3 regions of the Pseudomonas sp. TE31087 genome follow, and region 2 is predicted to be linked to each of the others. Evidence: riboswitches for the same ligand, from Rfam matches in the RefSeq annotation. Region 2 holds a riboswitch; each other region holds the start of a gene.

Region 1 (2,257 bases), 2.1 Mb from region 2:
AAACCGCCCGGAGCCGGATGCCACGGGTCGAGCGGGTCGCTGCTGCCATCGCTGTAGGGCGAGTTGCTGTCGACGTTGAAGCGGATGCGGTTGTATTCGGCGCCGACCACGGTCTTGCTGGTCAGGCCGAACAGGCCATGGTCGAAGGTAAAGCTCTGGCGATCGCCGAGCTGCTCCTGGTTATGGCGAATCTCGAAGAAGCTGCCGCGCTGGATCACGCCGTTGGCGGCGTCCCAGGCGTAGGACTCGGCGTTGCGCCACTGGCGGCGGCTCTTGATGTAGTAGAGCTGGTTGCTGGCGCTGACACTGTCGCTGAGGGTCCAGTCGGTGGTCAGGCGCGTCCACTCGTCGTGGTAGCGCTGTTCGTCGTTGCTGACGTTGTAGTTCTTGCGGCGCACGCTGCTGCGCAGGTGCCCGTCGATCAGCGGGGTGCCGTAGTAGTTGGCTGGTTGCGCATCGCCGCGTTCGTGGGCGAGGGTGAAGCTCAGGTCGTCGCTGGCATCGAAGCGCAGGGCGGCGCTGAGGGCCAGGCTGCGCGAGTCGGTGCGGTCGACCCAGCCGTTGCCGGCCTGCTGGTTGAGGGTCACGCGGTAGCTCAGCCGCTCGCTCAGGCTGCCGCCGCTGTCCAGGCCCAGTTGCTGGCGGTCCCAGGAGCCGTAGCCCAGGCGCAGGTGGTTGCGGATGTCACCGGCGAACGGCTTCTTCGGCACCACGTTGACCACCGCGCCGGTGGCGCCTTCGCCGTACAGCACCGAGGCGGGGCCGCGGATCACGTCGATGCGCTCGACCATCCACGGGTCGACCGGGAAGGTCAGGGTGCCGGCGCCGGCGTACAGGCGCGAGCCGTCGAACAGGGTCATCACCGAACTCTGCCCGGTGAAGCCCCGGGCCGACAGGCCGGTACCGCCGTCGCCCGGTGTGCCGATGAAGGTCAGGCCCGGCGAGCGGGTCACGGCGTCCTGCACGGTGAGGTTGTTGCGCTGCTGGATCTGCGCCTCGGTCAGGCTGCTGGTGCTGGCCGGGGTGTCCAGGGCGCTGAGGTTCAGGCGCGAGCCGGCCGGGGTTGGCGTGGCCAGGTCGATGACCTGTGGCTCGCGGGTGTCGGTGATCGCCGTGGAGGGCAGGGTGAGGGGCGCCACTTCATGGTCGTCGGCCAGTGCTGGCAGGGACACGGCCAGGCAGGCCGCCAGGGTGTGAAGCTTGTTGAATCGGGACATGTCGTTCCACTGCTGCAGGAAGGAATGGATCCCGGTGGAAAACACGCAACGGCGAAGCGCGCACGCAGGCGCGCGCGGATACCGGCCTGCGCCCGCCCACCGCGGGTTGCCAAATGAAGCCTCAGGCCGGTCTCCGGGCTTGCGAGGAGCATGAAGCCTTCACCTTCCCATGCGTGCGCACAGTGGTCTGTCGAAGGATTCGCTCGCTTACCGTTGCGGGGGCAGCGCCGGACTTGTCGTGACAACGACGCACCGGCTTCCCGTTTCACCCTGCGCGCGGCGGCGCAGGACACCTGAAACTGGCGCGCATCTGACCATCGAACGGGTGGCGAGTCAATCGCCTGGGTGGCAGGAAAATATCTGGTGGGGCAATGGGTTAGCTGCAATTGCGTTGTCGCTGATCGCGGGGCAAGCCCGCTCCCACGGCGATACCCTGGCAGCTCCAGGCAATCGGATCGTGGGAGCGGGCTTGCCCCGCGATGGGTTCAGCGCCCGCGCCGACGCGAAACTCGCGCCTCGATATTCTTGCGTCCGATCAGCAGCGCCGGCTTTTCCACCACCGGCTCGTCGGCCAGCCACTTGTACATCACCAGGCAGTCCACCAGGCCCAGCTCGGCATGGCGGTAAGCCCTGGGCAGGCGGCCGACGGTCTCGAAGCCGAGCTTGTGCCACAGCGCCACCGCCACCTCGTTGCTGGCCACCACCGAATTGAACTGCAGGGCCAGGAAGCCCTCCTGGCGCGCCAGCTTCTGCGAGTGCTCGCACATCAGCCTGGCCACGCCCCGGCCGCGGGCCTGCTCGCAGACCATGTAGCCGCAGTTGCCGACATGCCCGCCGGGGCCGGCGGCATTGGCCTTGAGGAAGTAGGAGCCGAGCAGCACGCCGTCGTCCTCGGCCACCAGGGTGCGCAACGGGGTTTCCAGCCACAACCGACGCGCCTGGTCGACGTCCAGGGCCGGGTCGAAGGCGTAGGTCTGGCGGGCCTGGACAATGGCCTGGAAGGTCGGCCAGAAGCGTTCGAAGTCTTCCGGGGTCATGGG
Region 2 (2,257 bases):
AACAACGCCCCGGCCTTGAGCTGGCTGCCATAGGCTATCGGCTTGGCCAGGGCGGCGGTTTCCTGCAGGGCCGCCGTCAGGTCGAGGCGGGCGATACGCGGCCAGCGCTGGCCGGCGTGCAGGTACAGCGACTCCTCGGCGCTGCTGATCGACAGGTCGCAGCGCCCATCGCGCTCGCCCTCGTCGCGCTGCTTCTTGCTCATGTGCCGTTCCAACGCCACCAGCTCACCCTGCCAGGCGGCCGCGGCGAGCAGGCCGACGTTGGCGGCGGTGCCGTGCCAGTAGGGTGCCTCGTTGTCGCCCTGCAGCTGGTTGAAGCGGTCGATGCAGTCGACCCAGCGTTCCAGGGCCGGGCGCAGGAACTCCAGGCGCGGGTTGTTGATGATCAGGCCTTGCATGCTGCGCTCTCCTTGTCATTGTGATCGAGGTCAGCCGATAAAGTGGTGGCTATGTGATATCACTGCTTTGAGTGTGGCACAAGCTGGCGGATCGGCCATTGATCCAGGCCAGATCGGCCCTCGTTCGATTGACGCTCCCGATTCAACCCTCTAACCTTCGCGGCGTGTTTCAGGTGCCCTGCGAGCCGCGGTTCGGCAGGGTGAAACTGGGAAGCCGGTGGGCGCCAGCAGGCGCGAGCCCGGCGCTGCCCCCGCAACGGTAGATGAGTCGACGGTTACGCAAGGCCACTGGATTTCCAAGTCCGGGAAGGCGCGTGGCCAGGGCCTGCGCCCGCTCATGAGCCCGGAGACCGGCCTGTCACTGCCAAACGGCATCACGGAGGGTGATGCGCGGTGCGATGTGGCCGTTGCCATGCCCCCTGCGCGCTCCTCGTCTGCCTGCCTTTTATCTGTCGCCGCCGCCGCGACAGCCTGCGGAGACCCCTGATGAGCGAATCCATCGAACGCGACGAACGTCACCTGGCGCGCATGCAGCGCAAGAAGGCGATCATCGACGAGCGCATCGCCAATTCCCCCAACGAATGCGGCCTGCTGCTGGTGCTGACCGGCAATGGCAAGGGCAAGAGCAGCTCGGCCTTCGGCATGCTCGCCCGCGCCCTGGGCCACGGCATGCAATGCGGCGTGGTGCAGTTCATCAAGGGCCGCAACAGTACCGGCGAGGAGCTGTTCTTCCGTCGTTTCCCCGAGCAGGTGCGCTACCACGTGATGGGCGAGGGCTTTACCTGGGAAACCCAGGACCGTCAGCGTGACATCGCCGCCGCCGAAGCCGCCTGGGCGGTGTCGCGGCAGTTGCTGCAGGACCCGTCGATCCAGTTCGTCGTGCTCGATGAGCTGAATATCGCCCTCAAACATGGCTACCTGGACCTCGATCAGGTGCTTTCGGATATCCAGGCCCGTCCACCGATGCAGCATGTGATCGTCACCGGTCGCGCCGCCAAGCCGGAAATGATCGAACTGGCCGACACCGTCACCGAGATGGGCATGCTCAAGCACGCCTTCCAGGCAGGTATCCGCGCGCAGAAGGGCGTCGAACTGTGAGTGAGTCGCGCCAGTGTCCCGCCGTGCTGATCGCGGCCCCGGCCTCGGGCCAAGGCAAGACCACGGTCACCGCCGCCCTGGCTCGCCTGCACCGCAACCTCGGGCGTAAGGTGCGGGTGTTCAAGTGCGGGCCTGACTTTCTCGATCCGATGATCCTGGAGCGCGCCAGCGGCGCGCCGGTCTACCAGCTCGACCTGTGGATGATTGGCGCCGAGGAAAGTCGTCGCCTGTTGTGGGAAGCGGCGGGCGAGGCCGACCTGATCCTGATCGAAGGCGTGATGGGCCTGTTCGACGGTACCCCGTCAAGCGCCGACCTGGCACGCCACTTCGGCGTGCCGGTGCTGGCGGTGATCGACGGCACGGCCATGGCCCAGACCTTCGGCGCCCTGGCCCTGGGCCTGGCGCGCTACCAGCCCGACCTGCCGTTCGCCGGGGTGCTGGCCAACCGGGTCGGCAGCCTGCGCCATGCGCAACTGCTCGAAGGCAGCCTGACCGAAGGCCTGCGCTGGTACGGCGGGTTGTCCCGCGAGCGCGGCATCGAGCTGCCCAGCCGCCACCTCGGCCTGGTCCAGGCCAGCGAGTTGAACGATCTGGATGCTCGACTGGACGCTGCCGCCGAAGCGCTCGGTGCCAGCTGCGATGCCGCGTTGCCGCCACCGGTCAGTTTTGCCGGGCCTGAGCCGGTGAGCGTGACCTCGTCGCTGACCGGGGTGCGCATCGGCGTGGCCCGCGACGAAGCCTTTGCGTTCACCTACGGTGCC
Region 3 (2,257 bases), 1.6 Mb from region 2:
TCATGGTCATCGCCGTCGTGATGCGAGTCGTGATGGGTACGGCGACCGTCGATATGCGCCTCGGATTCGGCGCCCACGCCCAGCAACACTTCCAGCGGCAGGCGGCCGCTGCTGGCCTCGATCACCTTGACCGCCGGCGGCAGTTCCTCGGCCACCTCGGCACGGACCTTGGCCAGGCCCTCGGCGTCGATCAGGTCGGCTTTGTTCAGCACCACCAGATCGGCGCTGGCCAGCTGGTCGGCGAACAATTCATGGAGCGGCGACTCATGGTCGAGGTTCGGGTCGAGCTTGCGCTGGGCGTCGACCTGGTCCGGGTAGGCAGCGAAGGTGCCGGCGGCCACGGCCGGGCTGTCGACCACGGTGATCACCGCGTCGACGGTGCAAGCGTTGCGGATTTCCGGCCACTGGAAGGCCTGTACCAGCGGTTTGGGCAAGGCCAGGCCACTGGTTTCGATAAGGATGTGGTCGAGGTCGCCGCGCCGGGCCACCAACTCGCGCATCACCGGGAAGAATTCTTCCTGCACGGTGCAGCACAGGCAACCGTTGGCCAGTTCGTAGACGCGGCCATTGGCCTCTTCCTCTGTGCAACCGATGCTGCACTGCTTGAGGATCTCGCCGTCGATGCCCAGCTCGCCGAATTCGTTGACGATCACCGCGATGCGGCGGCCCTGGGCGTTGTCGAGCATATGGCGCAGCAAGGTGGTCTTGCCTGAGCCGAGGAAGCCGGTGACGATGGTGACGGGAAGCTTGGCCAGTGTTTTCATGTCGCGATGCCCTTGGCAGCAATGGCGCGGGCATGCAGGACGACAGCCACGGCCATGCCGGCCTGGCGCGTTCGCCACCGGATCACCCCGCCCGGTTGAAAGTCGAAAACGTCACGAGGCAGGTCTCCTGGCTTGCACCGCTGCGGCTCGCTGGCCGGTGGGCCGGCGCCTTCCCGCGCGCCTGCGCAGTGGCTGTGCCGAACCCTTCAGTGCTTACAGTTGCGGGGGCAGCCGCGGCTTGTACCGCGTTCCCGTCTTAGCTCGGGCCAACGCCCGAGAACCTCGCAGCGGCAAGGCTACGCAGTGCCTGCCTGGCGGTCAACCGCCGCGGCGATTGACGCGGGCCCGGCCCCGTGATTTGCTAGCGCATTGCGTTCAGGTGCCCCCACGGGGGTGAAACGGGAAACCGGTGCGTCGCGTCTCCGTTCCAGGAGCCGACAAGGCCGGTGCTGCCCCCGCAACGGTAAGCGAGAGAAGCGTCCGGACCACTGTGCCAGCCTCAAGGCATGGGAAGGTGACGCCATGGAAGGAGCCTTGCTCCACCTCGCGAGCCCGGAGACCGGCCTGACGTGCTCACAGTACACCCCGCGGTGGGCGGGCGTCGTCGTATCACTCGGGCCAGCCGTGCCCGGGGTCGTCGCGCATGCCCGTTGCCACAACAAAAGCAGCAGAGGAACGCGTCATGCCCATCACCAGCGCCAAACACAGTATCGCCACCCCCGTCAGCCTCAGCCAGCGACTGATCGTCGCGGTCGGCGCCAGCCTGCTGGGGCTGTGCCTGGTGTACTTCGCCGGTTTCTCGCACATCGAGGCGGTGCACAATGCCGCCCACGACACCCGCCACAGTGCCGCCTTCCCTTGCCACTGAGTAAATCCGCATGATTACGCGCATCGCCCGTACCGCGGGTTTCAGCGGCCTGCTCGCGGCCCTGTTGCTGACCCTGCTGCAAAGCTTCTGGGTCGCCCCACTGATTCTCCAGGCGGAAACCTACGAATCCACTGCCCCGGTCGCCGAACAGCATGAGCACGGCGACGCCGCAGCGCCCCATGAGCATGAACACAGTGCCGAGGCCTGGGCGCCGGAGGACGGCTGGCAGCGCGTGCTGTCCACTACTGGCGGCAACCTGGTGGTCGCCGTCGGTTTTGCCCTGATCCTGGTCGCCCTCTACAGCCTGCGCGAACCGAACCGCGTGGCCACCGGCGCACTGTGGGGCCTGGCCGGCTTCGCCGTGTTCTGCCTGGCACCGACCCTGGGCCTGCCACCGGAACTGCCCGGCACCGCCGCCGCCGACCTTGGCCAGCGCCAGACCTGGTGGATCGGCACCGCCGCAGCCACCGCCGCCGGCCTGGCGCTGCTGGTGTTCGCCCGGCACTGGTTGTTCAAGGTGCTTGGTGTGGCCCTGCTGGTGATCCCGCACCTGATCGGCGCGCCGCAACCCGCAGTGCATGAAAGCCTGGCGCCGGAAGCCCTCGAGACCCAGTTCAAGATCGCT

The links. Region 2 has a riboswitch for cobalamin ahead of cobO (cob(I)yrinic acid a,c-diamide adenosyltransferase). Riboswitches for the same ligand answer to the same signal wherever they lie in the genome.
Region 1: linked by a shared signal. The riboswitch ahead of ACZ899_RS03370 (TonB-dependent receptor) and the one ahead of cobO (cob(I)yrinic acid a,c-diamide adenosyltransferase) in region 2 are both predicted to bind cobalamin.
Region 3: linked by a shared signal. The riboswitch ahead of ACZ899_RS05450 (CbtB domain-containing protein) and the one ahead of cobO (cob(I)yrinic acid a,c-diamide adenosyltransferase) in region 2 are both predicted to bind cobalamin.

The regions. Positions count from the first base shown of each region.
Region 1 covers NZ_JBXVNN010000001.1:713,881-716,137, forward strand. The annotation lists gene ACZ899_RS03370 (TonB-dependent receptor) at 1-1,217, opposite strand, end outside; cobalamin riboswitch at 1,325-1,529, opposite strand; gene ACZ899_RS03375 (GNAT family N-acetyltransferase) at 1,703-2,257, opposite strand, start outside.
Region 2 covers NZ_JBXVNN010000001.1:2,799,358-2,801,614, reverse strand. The annotation lists gene ACZ899_RS12585 (hypothetical protein) at 1-398, opposite strand, end outside; cobalamin riboswitch at 553-771, shown strand; gene cobO (cob(I)yrinic acid a,c-diamide adenosyltransferase) at 885-1,496, shown strand; gene ACZ899_RS12575 (cobyrinic acid a,c-diamide synthase CobB) at 1,493-2,257, shown strand, end outside.
Region 3 covers NZ_JBXVNN010000001.1:1,218,773-1,221,029, reverse strand. The annotation lists gene cobW (cobalamin biosynthesis protein CobW) at 1-764, opposite strand, end outside; cobalamin riboswitch at 865-1,064, opposite strand; cobalamin riboswitch at 1,124-1,346, shown strand; gene ACZ899_RS05450 (CbtB domain-containing protein) at 1,447-1,632, shown strand; gene ACZ899_RS05445 (CbtA family protein) at 1,643-2,257, shown strand, end outside.